One region of the Streptomyces sp. NBC_00887 genome, then DNA from elsewhere that is predicted to be linked to it. Evidence: riboswitches for the same ligand, from Rfam matches in the RefSeq annotation. Region 1 holds a riboswitch; each other region holds the start of a gene.

Evidence for each region. Region 1 has a riboswitch for cyclic di-AMP ahead of OG844_RS04935 (C40 family peptidase). Riboswitches for the same ligand answer to the same signal wherever they lie in the genome.
Region 2: linked by a shared signal. The riboswitch ahead of OG844_RS30590 (transglycosylase family protein) and the one ahead of OG844_RS04935 (C40 family peptidase) in region 1 are both predicted to bind cyclic di-AMP.
Region 3: linked by a shared signal. The riboswitch ahead of OG844_RS23025 (NlpC/P60 family protein) and the one ahead of OG844_RS04935 (C40 family peptidase) in region 1 are both predicted to bind cyclic di-AMP.
Region 4: linked by a shared signal. The riboswitch ahead of OG844_RS14285 (peptidoglycan DD-metalloendopeptidase family protein) and the one ahead of OG844_RS04935 (C40 family peptidase) in region 1 are both predicted to bind cyclic di-AMP.

Annotation. Positions count from the first base shown of each region.
Region 1 covers NZ_CP108788.1:1,092,582-1,096,507, forward strand. The annotation lists gene OG844_RS04930 (haloalkane dehalogenase) at 1-832, shown strand, start outside; cyclic di-AMP (ydaO/yuaA leader) riboswitch at 1,313-1,486, shown strand; gene OG844_RS04935 (C40 family peptidase) at 1,489-1,959, shown strand; gene OG844_RS04940 (LysE family translocator) at 2,028-2,666, opposite strand; gene OG844_RS04945 (LysR family transcriptional regulator) at 2,739-3,656, shown strand; gene OG844_RS04950 (ATP-binding protein) at 3,659-3,926, opposite strand, start outside.
Region 2 covers NZ_CP108788.1:6,681,527-6,685,452, forward strand. The annotation lists gene OG844_RS30580 (cytochrome P450) at 1-577, shown strand, start outside; gene OG844_RS30585 (transglycosylase family protein) at 683-1,633, shown strand; cyclic di-AMP (ydaO/yuaA leader) riboswitch at 1,923-2,093, shown strand; gene OG844_RS30590 (transglycosylase family protein) at 2,094-2,783, shown strand; gene eno (phosphopyruvate hydratase) at 3,124-3,926, shown strand, end outside.
Region 3 covers NZ_CP108788.1:5,078,675-5,082,600, reverse strand. The annotation lists gene OG844_RS23035 (NlpC/P60 family protein) at 1-534, opposite strand, end outside; gene OG844_RS23030 (hypothetical protein) at 888-1,241, shown strand; gene OG844_RS23025 (NlpC/P60 family protein) at 1,360-2,514, opposite strand; cyclic di-AMP (ydaO/yuaA leader) riboswitch at 2,513-2,673, opposite strand; gene pcrA (DNA helicase PcrA) at 2,932-3,926, shown strand, end outside.
Region 4 covers NZ_CP108788.1:3,130,778-3,134,703, forward strand. The annotation lists gene OG844_RS14275 (STM4011 family radical SAM protein) at 1-232, shown strand, start outside; gene OG844_RS14280 (SGNH/GDSL hydrolase family protein) at 295-1,122, opposite strand; gene OG844_RS14285 (peptidoglycan DD-metalloendopeptidase family protein) at 1,289-2,260, opposite strand; cyclic di-AMP (ydaO/yuaA leader) riboswitch at 2,265-2,423, opposite strand; gene OG844_RS14290 (tyrosine-protein phosphatase) at 2,845-3,657, shown strand; gene OG844_RS14295 (DUF6126 family protein) at 3,667-3,840, opposite strand; gene OG844_RS14300 (helix-turn-helix domain-containing protein) at 3,910-3,926, opposite strand, start outside.

The DNA.
Region 1 (3,926 bases):
CGAGTCCGGCGACCCCGACGGCCTGCCGTTCGTCTTCCTCCACGGCAACCCCACCTCCTCGCACCTGTGGCGGAACGTCCTGCCGGGCGTGGCCGCGCCCGGCCGCCGTCTCCTGGCCCCCGACCTCATCGGCATGGGCGACTCCGGCAAGCCCGACCTCGCCTATTCCTTCGACGACCACGCCCGCTACCTCGACGCCTGGTTCGACGCCCTCGGCCTTGCCGAGGCTGTCCTCGTCGGCCATGACTGGGGCGGAGCGCTCGCCTTCGACCGCGCAGCCCGCCTCCCGGACAGCGTGCGTGGCCTCGCCTTCACCGAGGCGATCATCAAACCGCTGGTCGGCGACGAATTCCCGTCGGCCGGAAGGGAGTTGTTTACTCTTCTGCGCACCCCGGGGGTGGGCGAGGAGATGATCCTGGAGAAGTCGCTGTTCATCGACGGGCTCCCGGGCACGCTCGCCACCCCACTGGATCCGGCCGATCTCGAGGTCTACCGCCGCCCCTTCCCGACCCCGCACAGCCGCCGCCCGATCCTGGCGTGGACGCGCATGATGCCGCTGGACTCCGAACCCGCCGACGTCGTGGCCCGCATCGAACGCTACGACGCCTGGCTGGCCGCCAGTCCCGAAGTCCCCAAGCTGCTCGCCTCGTTCGATCCCGGTCCGGGCGCGATGACCGACCAGGGGGCAGTCGCCTGGTGCGAGGAGAACATCGCGGGTCTGGAGGTCTCCCGCCACGGGCCGGCCGGCCACCACTCCCCGGAGGACCGCCCCGCGGACCTGGCCGGGGCGATCAACGTCTGGGCCGACCGCCACGGGCTGGCACGCCCGTAGACGTCCTCGAATTGCGGAAGGACGGTCACCGGCCCGTCTCCCGCCGAGGGGTGCACGCGCCTCGCTCACCGCCACCGTCGAACACCCGGGCTACGGAACCCTCGGCTGCCCCGAGCCGCCAGATCTTCGAACAGTTCCGTCAACGGCTGCACCGATGCCCCCGAAGCCGGACACGCCCGATGCGCAGATCAATTTTACTCACCCGTTCGGCGTAGACCATCCCCCTCACGGGGGACAGCTCAACTTGCGCAGTGCGCGCGGACACTGAGTGGAATTCACCGTTCCGCTGCTGGTACGAGGCCGGTCACACAGCGTCGCCTCAGCTTCGGTCCCGCCCCGTCCACCCGAACGGATCAGTCGTGATGACTCTCACAAAACAACCTTCACCGCGGAAATCCGGCAGCCCGTGAGTAAAGATCCCTGAGACGACAAGCCCCCGCCACCGCGACGGGGCGGTCCGGGCGGACGCCGAGTCCTGCCGCTGTCCGGATGCCTGGTCGACAGAAGTGGATCGGCAGGAGTGGAGGACCCGAGCACAACGGGTCGACGGGATATCCCTTCGACCCTCGGGGTGAAGCCGCCAAGTGCGGCCGGGCAACTTCGCCAGCCCGAACCCGACAGGTCATCCTTCACAGGCGGCTGACGAAGGGTTGCGCATGACTGCGCAGGTTCATGTCCCGTCTCTTTTCGCCCGGGTCGGTACGGCCTCGGTTCTCACATTCGCTGTAGGTACCACCATGCTCGCCCCCGGCCTCGTCAACGAGGCCGGGGCCGCTACCCACTCGACGAGGGCGCTCGACATCGCCGCCTCGAAGAAGGGAGCGCCCTACAGGCACGGCGCCAGCGGCCCCCACCGCTTCGACTGTTCGGGCCTCACGCTCTACGCGTTCAAGAAGGCGGGCAAGAAGCTCCCCCGCACGGCCCAGCAGCAGTACAACAAGACCCGCCACATCTCCTCGTCGCAACGGCGGCGCGGCGACCTGGTCTTCTTCCACGCGGGCCGGAGCGTCTACCACGTGGGCATCTACGCCGGCGGCGGCAAGATCTGGCACTCGCCGAAGACCGGGGCGGTGGTCCGGCTGGAACGGATCTGGTCGAAGAGCATCTGGTACGGGCGGGTCCGCTGACGGCTGCCCCCGGCTGACACCGCCGCCGGCCGTCCCTGCCAGCCCCGCAGGAGGCCGGTCCTGCCGAGTCAGTGCAGCAGGGGCCCGGTCACCAGCACGAGCCCCAGCGCGGTGAGCGCCGCGCCGCTGCCGCCCTCGATCGCGCGGGCGGTACGCGGCCGGCGCAGCCAACGGCCGAGGCGGTCCACCAGCAGGGCCACGGCCGGGAACCAGAGGAGGGCCAGCACCACGACCACGGCCGCCAGCAGCAGGGTTCTGGGAAGCGGCGGCTGCCCCTCGGGGACGAACTGGGGCAGCAGGCTGAGGAAGAGCACAGGCGCCTTCGGGTTCAGGGCGTTGGTCAGGAAGCCCTGGCGCAGTGCCCGTACCGGCCCCCGTTCGGTTGCGGGCGCCTCATCCGGTGCGGAGGCGCCCGCAACCGCCCGCCGCCGGACCGCGTACAGGGCGCTCACCCCCAGGTGGAGCACATAGGCGCCACCGAGCAGCTGCACGGTGCGGAACAGGACGGGCACCGCCACCAGCACCGCCGCGAGTCCGGCGACGGCCAGCGCGGTGTGCACGAGCAGCCCCCCGGCGACACCCACCGCCGCAGCCATCCCTGACCGGCGCGAGGCGAGGGCGTTGCGTACGACCACGGTGAAGTCCGCGCCGGGCAGGGCGACCATTCCCGCGGCGACCGGGACGAAGGCGAGAAGTTGTGCGTCCATGGGTACACCCTGACCCGGCCGGCCCTTTAGCGTGTACTTGCAATCTTCTGGGTCTGCCAAAAGGAATGCTTTATGTACGATCCGACGCGGCTGGCCGCACTGGTGGCGGTCGCCGAGGCCGGTTCGATCACGAAGGCGGCCGCGAGGCTCGGCTACACCGCGCCCGCCCTCTCCCAGCAGCTCGCGAAACTGGAGCGGGAGTCCGGGGCCGCGCTGCTGGTGCGCCACCATCGCGGGGCCCGCCTGACGGCTGCCGGTGAGCTACTGGCCGGGCGTGCCCGACGGGTCCTGGACGAGATGGACCAGGCGCGGCACGAGCTGGCCCGGCTCGCGGGGCTGTCGGGAGGGCGGCTGCGGGTCGGCACCTTCACCACGGCCGGTATTCATCTGCTGCCGCCGGTGCTCAGTGCGTTCCGCCGCGCCCACCCGGACGTGGAACTCACCGTGACGGACTACGAGCCGCCCGGCGGGGTCGCAGCCGTGGCCGCGGGCGACGTGGATCTGGCGCTGACCCATGCGTACGAACCGGCTGTCGCCGATCCGCTGCCCTCCGGGGTGTACGCCGAGCCTCTGCTGGTCGAGGAGCTCGTACTGATCACAGCCGTGGGGCAGGCGCTGTCCGAGGGCAGCGGCCGGCTCCCGGTGACCGAGCTGGCGGGCCGTCCGCTGATCAGCAGCGCACCCGCGCATCCACCCCGACAGGGGGTGGAGCGCGCGCTGGCCGACGCCGGGGCGACGCCGGCCGTGGTGTGCGAGTCCCCCGGCTACGCGCTGGTGTGCGCACTGGTCAGCGCGGGTGTAGGCGTGGCGGTGGTGCCCGAGATGGTCGCGTCGATGTCTCCGACGCCACTCGCCGTGCGGCGCCTCGACCCCTCCGCCTTCCGCCGGACGATCTCCGTGGTGCACCGCGGTGACCGGTCGACGGCCGCGGCCGCGACACTCAGGGCTCTGCTGCGCAGCGGCTTCGGCCGCGCCACGGGGGCGCGGTGACGTCAGGCCTGAGCGGGCACGACCCAGGGAAGCGCGATCGACACGGTCTTGCCGCCGTCCGGGGTGGGGCTGACGCTCAGCCGGCCGCCGCATTCCTTGGCGAGGGCCCTGATGATCACCATCCCGCGGCCGTTGTCCTGCTGGACTGCGGCGGGTAGCCGTTGGGGCCAGCGGGGGTGACTGTCCGTCACTCCCAGATAGAGTTCGACGTCCCGGTCGAGGCGGAGGTCCACCGTGAAGGTGGGCGACTGCCCGAAGGTGTGCTGGACG
Region 2 (3,926 bases), 5.6 Mb from region 1:
GGCGATGGCCTTCATCCTGCTGTTCGCCGGTTTCGAGACCACGGTCAACCTCATCGGCAACGGCACCTACGCCCTGCTGCGCAACCCGGAACAGCGCGAGCTGCTCCAGCGCTCGATCGAGGCCGGGGAGACGGCGCTGCTGGCCACGGGGATCGAGGAGTTGCTGCGGTACGACGGTCCGGTGGAGCTCGCCACCTGGCGGTACGCCACCGAACCCGTGACGCTGGGCGGGCAGCGCATCGAGGCCGGGGACCCCGTTCTCGTGGTGCTGGCCGCCGCCGACCGGGACCCGGAGCGATTCCGCGATGCGGACACGCTGGATCTCGCTCGGAGTGACAATCAGCACCTCGGGTACGGGCACGGCATCCACTACTGCCTGGGGGCACCGCTGGCCCGGCTGGAGGGCCAGGCGGCGTTGGCGACGCTGCTGCGACGCCTCCCCGACCTGCGGCTCGCTGCGGAACCTACCGATTTGCGATGGCGGGGCGGGCTCATCATGCGCGGACTGCGCACTCTTCCCGTGGAGTTCGATCCCGGACACCGCGCCGAAAAAAGTGACACTCTGTCAACTCTGTGACTTTCACGTGATCTCCGCTGCATCGACTTGTGACACACGTTCGAGTGCGGCTAGGTTCACCGTTCGACTCACCAGTCACACGTCAGTCACACGGAAGGCAATCCCATGGGCTCCGCGAACGGCAGACACCGTCGCCCTCGGCAGGCACCCGCCATCGTCGTCGCCGCAGGCGTCACAGGGTCGGCCATCGCCATCCCGCTGCTCGGCGCGACCGGTGCGCACGCAGCCGACGCCTCGACCTGGGACCGGGTCGCCGAGTGCGAGAGCGGTGGCATGTGGAGCGCCGACCTCGGCAACGGCTACTACGGCGGCCTGCAGCTCTCGCAGGACACCTGGTCGGAATACGGCGGCACGGCGTTCGCGCCCCGCGCCGACCTGGCCAGCCGCTCGCAGCAGATATCCGTGGCGGAGAAGGTGCTCGACGACCAGGGGGTGACGGCGTGGGCCAGCTGCGCGGTGATCTCCGGGCTCGCGCTCGACAACACGCTCCCGGGTGTCGACCCGGGCAGTGAGCCGACCACCGAGCCGTCGGACACAGCGACCCCGTCCGACGACGCGTCGGCCACCCCCTCGTCCGATGCGTCGGGCAACGCGAGCGGGAACAGGAACACGGACAACCGCGGTGGCGAAACCGGCAAAGCCGACAAGTCGACCGGATCCGACAAGCCTGACTCCTTCCCCTCGCCCGAGACGTCCGAGACCTCTGACGGCTCGACGGGAGCGCCGGGCGGCAAGCACCGCGGCACCCCGGCCCCGGAGGCGAGCGCCGGAACGGGCTCGACGGACGGGCGCGAGTCCGGCCGGCACGCGTCGCGCGGTGACGCCGACGCGCGCGACGGCGGCGACGGCACCTACACCGTCCGCACGGGCGACAACCTCTGGGCGATCGCGGACGCGCAGGAACTGCCCGGCGGCTGGACGGCGCTCTACGAGGCCAACAAGGACGAGCTGGGCTCCGACCCGGACCTGATCCTTCCCGGACAGAACCTCGACCTGGGCGCACAGGCGGACGAGAAGACCGCCGGGGCCGGTGCGGAAGCCGCTGCCGGCAACTGATCCAATTCGGGAAAACACCCCAAATCCGGGGGCAGTTCAGAGGCCTATGTCCACTTATGTCTAAGTGAGACATGGGTCTCTTTGCGTCAACTCACGCTTCTTGCCCGCCCGGTTCGCCGGCGATGCCTCCGACCTGCGAAAACGATCCTTCACCTGGTGCGGGTAAGGGCTGATTGTCCGTGATGTCCATCTTTGAATGTGGGGGTTGCCTATGTCTACGGTCGGAACCGCTCGCACCGCGGGCACCTTCGACCGTCACGCCGAATCCTGCCGTCGGTCGAAGGGATCGACGCGTAAAGCGCCGTAGGCAGGAGCGGGGGACCCAGGTAAGTGCCGGACCCGGCCGTCGGAAGACGGGCGAGGGCCGGCTCGGGGTGAAGTCGCTTGCCAGTGCGAGCGACCGGGCAACTCACAGGCCCGAACCCGACAGCTCACCTCGTAGGCGTCGGTGAGGAGAACCATGCTGCTTTCGAGCAAGGGCAAGCACCGTCGCCCGTCCAAGGCCGTCCGTATCGCCACCCTGGCCGGCGTCACCGGTGCCGCGGTCGCCGTCCCGCTGATGGGCGCGACCGGTGCCTCCGCCGCCTCCGTCGCCACGTGGGACGCCGTCGCGCAGTGCGAGTCCGGTGGCAACTGGTCCATCAACACGGGCAACGGCTACTACGGCGGTCTGCAGTTCTCGCAGTCCAGCTGGGCAGCCGCCGGCGGTACGCAGTTCGCCGCCCGCGCCGACCTGGCCAGCAAGGCCCAGCAGATCACCGCAGCCGAGAAGCTCCTCGACCTGCAGGGCCCGGGCGCCTGGGCCTGCGCCGGCGCCGGCGGCCTGACCGACGACGGTGTGGACCCGGGTGTCGACGCCTCCGCGACGGGCGCCGACAAGGCCGCCCAGCCGGAGCGCAAGGCCGAGCAGCCCACCACGCGCAGCGAGAAGCGCACCGCCCCCGAGGCGTCGAAGACCGTCACGACCCCGACCGGCGACAAGGTCAAGAAGGGTGACGGCGAGTACAAGGTGAAGGCAGGCGACACCCTGAGCACGATCGCCGACGCGAAGAAGGTCAAGGGCGGCTGGCAGAAGCTGTTCAAGCTCAACGACGACATCGTCGAGGACGCCGACCTGATCTTCCCGGGTCAGCAGCTCCACCTGAAGTAGTCCCGGGTCTCTCCTCCCCGAAGGCTTCAGGGCCGCGGGAGGGTGTCCGGCGGCACCCGACGCGTTCCCTCCCGGCCCGGCGCACTCACCCCCGTGTGCGCCGGGCCGGGGTCGTTTCCGCGGTGTGCCGCAGGGGCGCACCGCGGACGGGATCGTTCAACTCTTGTGGTTACTGGTCAGTAGATTTCTGGACCTTTGCCCGGAATGCAGGCCCTTGGGTCCTTTTTCGTCCCAGGGGACGGGCGGTCGGCCGATGCAGGGGGCCGAGCCGGTTAGGCTCGGGGCGCAAGGCCACAGTGACCCTGCACAACCAGCGTCATATCCCAGAAGGAGATGCCTCGTGCCGTCCATCGACGTCGTCGTAGCCAGGGAAATCCTCGACTCCCGGGGCAACCCCACGGTCGAGGTCGAGGTTGGCCTCGACGACGGCAGCACGGGACGTGCTGCCGTTCCGTCCGGCGCCTCCACCGGTGCGTTCGAGGCCATTGAGCTTCGCGACGGTGACCCCAACCGCTACCACGGCAAGGGTGTCGAGAAGGCCGTCCTCGCCGTCATCGAGCAGATCGGCCCGGAGCTCGTCGGTTACGACGCCACCGAGCAGCGCCTCATCGACCAGGCGATGTTCGACCTCGACGCCACCGAGAACAAGGGCTCCCTCGGCGCCAACGCCATCCTCGGCGTCTCGCTGGCCGTGGCCCACGCCGCGTCCGAGGCGTCCGACCTGCCGCTGTTCCGCTACCTCGGCGGCCCGAACGCGCACCTGCTGCCCGTTCCGATGATGAACATCCTGAACGGCGGCTCGCACGCCGACTCCAACGTGGACATCCAGGAGTTCATGATCGCGCCGATCGGCGCCGAGTCCTTCTCCGAGGCCCTTCGCTGGGGCGCGGAGATCTACCACACGCTGAAGAAGGTCCTGAAGACCAAGGGCCTGTCCACCGGTCTCGGTGACGAGGGCGGCTTCGCCCCGAACCTCGAGTCCAACCGCGCCGCCCTGGACCTGATCCTCGAAGCCGTCAAGGAAGCCGGCTACGTTCCGGGCCGCGACATCGCGCTCGCTCTCGACGTCGCCGCGTCCGAGTTCTACAAGGACGGCGTCTACGAGTTCGAGGGCAAGTCCCGCTCGGCCGCCGAGATGACCGA
Region 3 (3,926 bases), 4.0 Mb from region 1:
CGCGAGCGCGGCGATTTCCTCGTCGGCCCGGGCGCGCAGCTGGGCGACCTCGGTGAGCTGCCTGCGGACGCCGTTGACCGCGCCGGCCTGCCGGTCCCCGGTCCGGTCCAGGTAGGAGGCGCGCTCCAGGTACTGGTCGGGGTCGGAGGAGAGCGCCAGCTGGACGGCGGGGTCGAGCCCGCCGCTTCGGTACTGCGCGGCGGCGAACGAGCCGAGGGCGTCGCGCGCGGCGTTGAGGCGCTCCGTCCGGCGGGCGGCCTCGTCGCGCAGGGCGTCCAGGGACTTCGCGGTCGCGGTCGCCTTCTCCTTCGCGCCGTTGTACTGCTCGGTGGCGACCTCGGCCTCGTGGTACAGCCGGTCGACCTCGGACTTCACCTGGGCCGGGGTGAGCTGGGGCTCGGCCTGGGCGGCGCCCTCGAAGGCGGTCGCGGTAGCCGCCCCGGCGAGGGCCAGAGTGGCGGCGGTGCGGGCAGCGGGCCCGGTGAACGGGCTCTGCTTGGGTTTGCGGTGAGCGGCTTTGCGTTGGGCGGCCACGGGGGCGCGGGTCCTTCCGTTCGACTGCCCGTCGGGGGGTACCGGCGGGCCCGCCGGTACCGGTGCCGGGCCACCACAGGGGGAGTGGCCCGCCACCGGAACCTGGCGGGGTGACCGGGGTGCCGCCCGGTACGGGAGCGGCGGTGGAGAGTCGGTCACCTGGGAGGGACGCTAAACCCGAGGCACGGGCAGGAGTCGTAATGACAGCTATTGCCTCAATCTGACGTTTCGATCTCTGCAAGTGACCGGAAAAACCAGCTGTAGTCGGGCAATTCGCTCGGGTCGAGAGCGAAGCCGTAAGGAAGTAGTACCTGGCCGAAGAGTGGTGATATGGCCGCGGCTACGCTGCGGCCATGGACGTACTCATCAATGTGTTCGTGGCCCTGCACATCATCGGGATCGCCTCCCTGCTGGGCGGATTCCTCACCCAGATGAAGGCCGTGGGGGAGGGCGCCGCGCGCTTCGGGCCGGCGATGCTGCACGGTGCGCTGACGATGCTCGTCACGGGTGTCGCCCTGGTCGGGCTCAACCAGGCGGACGACCAGCCGGTGAACAATGTCAAGATCGGCATCAAGCTGCTGATCCTGGTCGTGATCCTGGCGCTCGTCTATGTGAAGCGCGACGAGGAGAAGGTCGACAAGGGCGCCTTCATGGCGGTCGGCGGGCTGACGGTCGCCAACATCTTCATCGCCACGCTCTGGACCTGACCGGGCAGCCGCAGGGCCCGGTGTCCGCCGGGCGCCGCCACCCCGGCCGTGACGGGCAGCCCCACGGGCCCGGTGTCCGCCGGGCCCGTAGGCAGCTCCGTCTGTGCGCTCCGTACCGCTACGCCGGGCGCACGCTGCCGTAGATCGGCATGTAGTAGATCGACTCCTCGCGCACGTTCGCGCCCGGCTTCGGCGCGTGGATCATCATCCCGTCGCCCTTGTAGATGCCGACGTGGCTGATGTCGTCGTAGAAGAAGACCAGGTCCCCCGGCTTCAGATCGGCGGTGGCCACCCGGGTGCCGACCTCGACCTGGTCCCAGGTGGTGCGGGGCAGGTCGACGCCCGCCGCCTTCCACGCGGCCTGCGTCAGCCCGGAGCAGTCGTACGAGGACGGGCCCGTCGCCCCCCAGACGTACGGCTTGCCGATCTGGTCCCGGGCGAAGGCCAGGACCTTGTCCGCCTTCGAGGCGTAGCTGCTGTCGGATCCGGTGCCGGTGCCGGTGCCGGTGCCCGCCTCCTCCTTCGAGGCCTCCTCGGCCGCCCGGTCCGCCTCCGCCTTCGCGGTGGCGGCCTGCTCGCGCGCGAGCTCCTCCGCCTTGCGCCTGGCCTCCGCCTCCTTCTTGCGCTCCAGCTCCGCGAGCCGCGCCTTCTCCTCGGCGGTCAGCTCCGACAGCAGCGTGCGCGCCTCGGCCAGCTTGTTCTGCACCTGCTGCTTGCTGGTGCGCAGCGTGGTCTGCGACTCGGTGAGCGTCTGCAGGCTCTTCGTCGCCTCGACCCGCTTGGTCGCCGCCTCGCTCTGCTGCGTACGGAAGTCGGCGACCGCCTTCTGCTGCTGGCTGGTCATCCGGGCCATCAGCTGGTCCTGGTCGAAGTACGACTGCGGGTCGTCCGCGAGGAAGAAGGTGGCCGTGGGGGCTATCGCGCCGCTGCGGTACTGCGCGGCCGCGTAGTTGCCCAGCTCCCGGCGCGTCTCGTTCAGCTTGTCGGCGCGCTTGGCCGCGGCTTCGAGGAGCGCGTCGACCTTGGAGCGCTGCTGGGTGGAGGACGCCTTCGCCTTGTTGTACTGCTGGGTCGCCGTTCCCGCCTGGCGGTAGAGGTCGTCCACCTTCTTCTGCACTTCTTCGATGCTGGGCTTGGGCTCCGCCGGGGCGGCCGTCGCGCTCTGTGTGGAGAGCAGGGTGACGGACGCGAGTGCCGCCGTCGTGAGCCCGACGGCAGGGGAGCTGGTGCGCACACGGGTGCGCGGTTTGCGATGCGACGCCAAGGCCGGCATCTCCTTCCGTGGACCGCCTACCGGGTTAGCTGTCGGGTTCGGGCGGAACGGAAGGCTGCCCTACGGTCCAGCGGGACGGACCGATTCACCCCGGTGCTGCGTGTGGGTCCCCGGTTCCGGACTCCCGTGCGGGAGTGACGGATTCGGCGAGGGTGCCCGCGCGGCGTGGTTCGCCTCAAGGGGGTAACGGTCACCCGTCGGAGCACGCTAGCCAACCCGTGGCGTCCCTGTGAAGGTTGATGTTCGATATGCCCGATACATTTCCGTGACCTTTCCGGATTGAGTGGCCCCACAGCGGGAACAACTACTGAATCCCTACGCACTGTGGGCAATCCGTCTCGGTGCGCGCACGGATCGGGGGCATCGTGCGGAATGCGGCCCCGGGGTGTCGGTGCGGCCGCCTAGACTCGTCAGGCGATGAGCAGCCTCTTTGACGACAGTTTCCTGACCGGCCTCCAGCAAGCGGACGAGGGCCCCCCGCCACCTCCCGAGGACCACGCACCCGAAGCGGTGCCAGAGGACCTCTTCGGAGGTGTATTCGACGGGCCCCCGCCGCCGCGCGAGGCCTACTACCGCGACGGCGCCCCGCGCCCCGTCGTCGACTCCGCCGCGCTGCTCGACGGGCTGAACACCGAGCAGCGCGCCGCCGTCGTCCACGCGGGCTCCCCGCTGCTCATCGTCGCCGGGGCGGGCTCGGGGAAGACCCGGGTGCTGACGCACCGGATCGCCCATCTGCTGGCCGAGCGCGGGGTGCACCCGGGGCAGATCCTCGCGATCACCTTCACCAACAAGGCCGCGGGCGAGATGAAGGAGCGCGTCGAGCAGCTCGTCGGACCGCGCGCCAACGCCATGTGGGTCATGACCTTCCACAGCGCGTGCGTGCGGATCCTGCGCCGCGAGTCGAAGCGCCTCGGCTTCACCTCGTCGTTCTCGATCTACGACGCCGCCGACTCCAAGCGGCTGATGGCGCTGGTCTGCCGCGACCTGGACCTCGACCCGAAGCGCTATCCGCCGAAGTCGTTCACGGCGAAGGTCTCGAACCTGAAGAACGAGCTGATCGACGAGGAGACCTTCGCGGGCCAGGCCGCCGACGGCTTCGAGAAGACGCTGGCCCAGGCCTACGCGCTCTACCAGGCGCGGCTGCGCGAGGCCAACGCGCTGGACTTCGACGACATCATCATGACGACGGTGCACCTGCTCCAGGCGTTCCCCGATGTCGCCGAGCACTACCGCCGCCGCTTCCGGCACGTGATGGTCGACGAGTACCAGGACACCAACCACGCGCAGTACACCCTCGTACGCGAGCTGGTGGGCCCGGCGGGCGAGGCCGACGCCCCGGGTGAGCTGTGCGTCGTCGGTGACGCGGACCAGTCGATCTACGCCTTCCGCGGCGCGACCATCCGCAACATCCT
Region 4 (3,926 bases), 2.0 Mb from region 1:
ACTCGGCAACCTCTACGACGGCAGCTTCCGGCGCTCGTCGGGTCCGCGAGGCTGTCCGCTCGACGTGTGCGACTGCCACATCGGCTATGTGCACCTGGAGACGCTGCCGTTGTACGACGTCTTCGCCGGCGGCGTGCTGGAGCGGATACCCGCCGGCCCGGTACGGGTGCCGACCGCGGACGCGCCGCGTGGAGCGGTGCCGCGGCGCTCCCTCCCCGTCATCACTCGCTGAGCGCACTGACCGCACTGATCACCCGCGTCGGGTACGCGTGTGATCAGTGCGCTCGGAGGTGCTCAGAGCGGGAGCAGGTCGGGGCGTTTGGCCTCGACGTGGTCGCCGGAGGACTCGCCGCGCAGGCGCCGGCCGATCCACGGGACGAGGTACTCGCGGGCCCAGGCCATGTCGTCGCGGCGCACCTCGAGTGCCCCGCGCTGTACCTGCGGAGGCCACACCTGGTCGGGGTCGGCCGGCACGTCGAGGCCGAGGACCTGGGCGGCGCGCAGCGCGACCCGGGTGTGTCCCTCCGCCGAGAGGTGCAGCCGGTCGTTGTCCCAGGCGCGCCTGTCCTGCACGGACCGCAGCGACCACAGGTCCAGGACCGGGCAGTCGTAGCGGTCGGCGATGGACCGCACATGGGCGGTGTACGTGGCGATCTTGCCCCGCAGGTGCCGGAGCACCGGAACGCCTCGGGTGTCGAAGCCGGTGGTGATCATGACGGTGCCGACCGAACGGGTCAGGTCGGCGACCGCGCGCTCGAAGCGTTCGGCCACGTCGTCCGGGTCGGAGCCGGGCCGGATGATGTCGTTGCCGCCCGCGCAGAAGCTCACCAGATCCGGTGCGAGCTCCTTGGCGCGGGGGACCTGCTCCTCGACTATCTGGTCGAGGAGGCGTCCGCGTACGGCGAGATTGGCGTACCGGAAGTTCCCGTGCGGGCCGTCCGCGGGGCCGGCCGCTGCAGCGGGGAGTGGGAGCTGGTCCGCCAGGATGACCGCGAAACGGTCCGCCCAGCCGATGAGCGTCCCGTCGGGGCCGGGGTCTCCGACGCCCTCGGTGAAGCTGTCGCCAATCGCTGCGTACGACCCGATGGTGCCTCGTTGTTTGTTTCTCGAATCGTCTGCCACAAGCGCATATCCTGCACCTTCGAATGTGACCTACGCGACCGTAATAAGGGGTTGACGGGTGGTGAGATAGACCACCCGGTCAGGTTTTGGTAAAGCCGGAATAAGCAGAGGGGCGGTGCGCCGCCGCGCACCGCCCCTCTTGGGCTCACCGAGCCGCCCGATTGCGTCAGATGGAGACGCCGTGCGAGCGCAGGTAGGCGATCGGGTCGACGTCCGAGCCGTAGCTCGGGCCGGTGCGGACCTCGAAGTGGAGGTGCGGGCCGGTGGAGTTGCCGGTGGAACCGGAGAGGCCGATCTGCTGGCCGCCGGTGACGGTCTGGCCGGCCGAGACGCCGAGCGACGACAGGTGGGCGTACTGGGAGTACATGCCGTCGTCGTGCTTGATGACGACCTCGTTGCCGTACGCACCGCTCCAGCCCGCGGAGACCACGGTGCCCGGGCCGATGGACCGGACGCTGGTGCCGGAGGCGGCCTGGAAGTCGGCGCCGGTGTGGTAACCGCTGGACCAGCTGGCACCGGCGACGCGGTACTGGGTGGAGACGCCACCGTCGGCCACCGGGGTGGTGTAGCCGGAGCTGTCGCTCTCCGAAGCACCGGTGGTGTCGGCGGCGTTGGTGGCCGTCGACGCCTTCTCGGCCGGCGCGGCGGCCTTCGGGGCCGACTCCGCCTTCGAGGGGGCAGCCTTCGACGGGGCGGCCTTCGACGGGGCGGCCTTCGACGGGGCGGCCTTGGAGGGCGCGGACTCCGTGGTGGAACCGGATGCCTTGACGCCGAGGGTCAGCTTCATGCCCGGGAAGATCAGGCTCGGGTTGTCGCCGACGACCTCACGGTTGTCCTTGTACAGCTTCTCCCAGCCGCCCTTGACCTTCTTGTCGGCCGCGATCTTCGCCAGATAGTCACCGGCGACCACGGAGTAGGTCCTGGGGGCGCCCTGCTTCTTCGCCACGGAGGCGGCCGGCGCGTGGTGCGCCGCACTGGCGGCCGCGGGCTTGGCTGCGGGCGCGGACTGCTCGGCGGCGAACGCGCCGGTGGCGCCGATCAGCGGAAGGGCGAGGACGGCGCCGCCGGTCCCTGCGGCGAGGACGCCGCGGGAGATCGGGCTGGCCTTCGTACGACGGTGCTTACCCTTTGCGGGCATGGGGAATTCCTCTCCGGCGCCTGCGAGGTGAGCTGTCGGGTTCGGACTGGAGATGCCCGGCCGCGCTGAGCGCGTCTTGACCCCAAGCCGTTCCGGATCACTCCGGTCGGCGGCTTACCTGGTTCCCCCGCTCCTGCCACACGTGAGTCGGTGCGGATTCCGGGCGGCGGCAGGATGAGGCGTTCCGTCCGGATTGACGGTGACCGTAAGCGAGTCAGGACGCCGGGAACAAGCCACCGGTTGCGTACCGGAATGAGCGGTTCAATTCCGTTACGGAATTCCGGTCACACTCCGTGGATTACGGATCTTGGCTTTCCGCGCGGCGTAAGGATTACCTCTCGGCAGTTTCGCCACACACCGTCACGGATATGATCCCGCTCACCTGCCGAGCCCCATCTCCCATGCAAGCGGGGCATGTTCTGCTAAATACACCAATACGGACATGTCATGCTCGCGGGCCGCCGGTCACCCCGGCAGGAAAGGCGCCGAAGGGCGAAACGATTGCCCGATGAATCCATGTCGTATCGTCGCGGGCGTGCCCCCGTCGGCGAGCGGCGCCGACGCCAGACACTCCAGGAGTCCTTGTGACGCAGCAGCTGCCAGAGGTTCCGTCGACAGACGCCGAGCTGACCGGGGTCCGCAACTTCCGCGACGTGGGCGGCCTGCCGACCACGGACGGCGGCAGGGTGCGCTACCGGCGCCTCTACCGCAGCGGCCACCTGGCGCACGCCACCGAGACGGACACGGCATTCCTGGCCGGACTCGGCCTGCACACCGTCTTCGACTTCCGCAACGCCGCCGACCACAAGCTCGACGGCCTCGATGTGGAACTGCCAGGCGTCCGGAATGTCAGCATTCCGCTCTCCGACCCGGCCGACGGCGCCGAGTTCTGGCGACTGGTGCGCGACGGCGACATCCAGCAGCTGCGCTCGATCCTCGCCGACGGCAAGGGGACGGCCCGCATGATCGCGTCGTACCGGTCGATCATCACGGACCGCACCGCGGAGCACAGCAGGGTGCTGCACGCGCTGGCCGAGGACAGCGTGCCGGCGCTGATGCACTGCGCGGCGGGCAAGGACCGGGCCGGCCTGTCGATCGCGATCTCGCTGCTGGCCGTCGGCGTCGAGAAGGAGGCCGTCGAGGCCGACTACCTCAAGTCCAACGACGCGCACCGCCGCTACAAGGTGCGGCGCAGCGACACGTCGTCGGCAGGGATGTCGGACGAGGTGATGGAGCTACTCAACCCGCTCTTCGGTGCGCATTCCGACTACCTCGCCGCCGCCTTCGCCGCGATCGAGGAGACCTGGGGCGGCACGGACCGCTACCTCAGCGAGGGGCTGAAGCTCGCGCCCGAAACCCGCGAGAGGCTGCGCGAGCGTCTCGTCGAGGAGGCGTAGCGCAGGCGGTCAGCCTTTGCCCGCCACGGTGAACAGGAGAAAGAGGAAGGCCGCGACGACGTGGCCGGCCACCAGGTAGGCGACGAGCCGGATGACCACGCCGCGGGGCATCTTCCGCTCCTGCGTGTCCTTGCTCCCCCGCGGGCGCGGGGTGAGCGGGTCGTAGTGCTCCGAATCGGACATGGCAGTCCTCTCTTTCGGGTCTCGGGCCGAGTTGACCGGTGTGCGGCAGGGGCGGTGGGGCGTGCGAGGTCAGCGAAGGTGCGTCC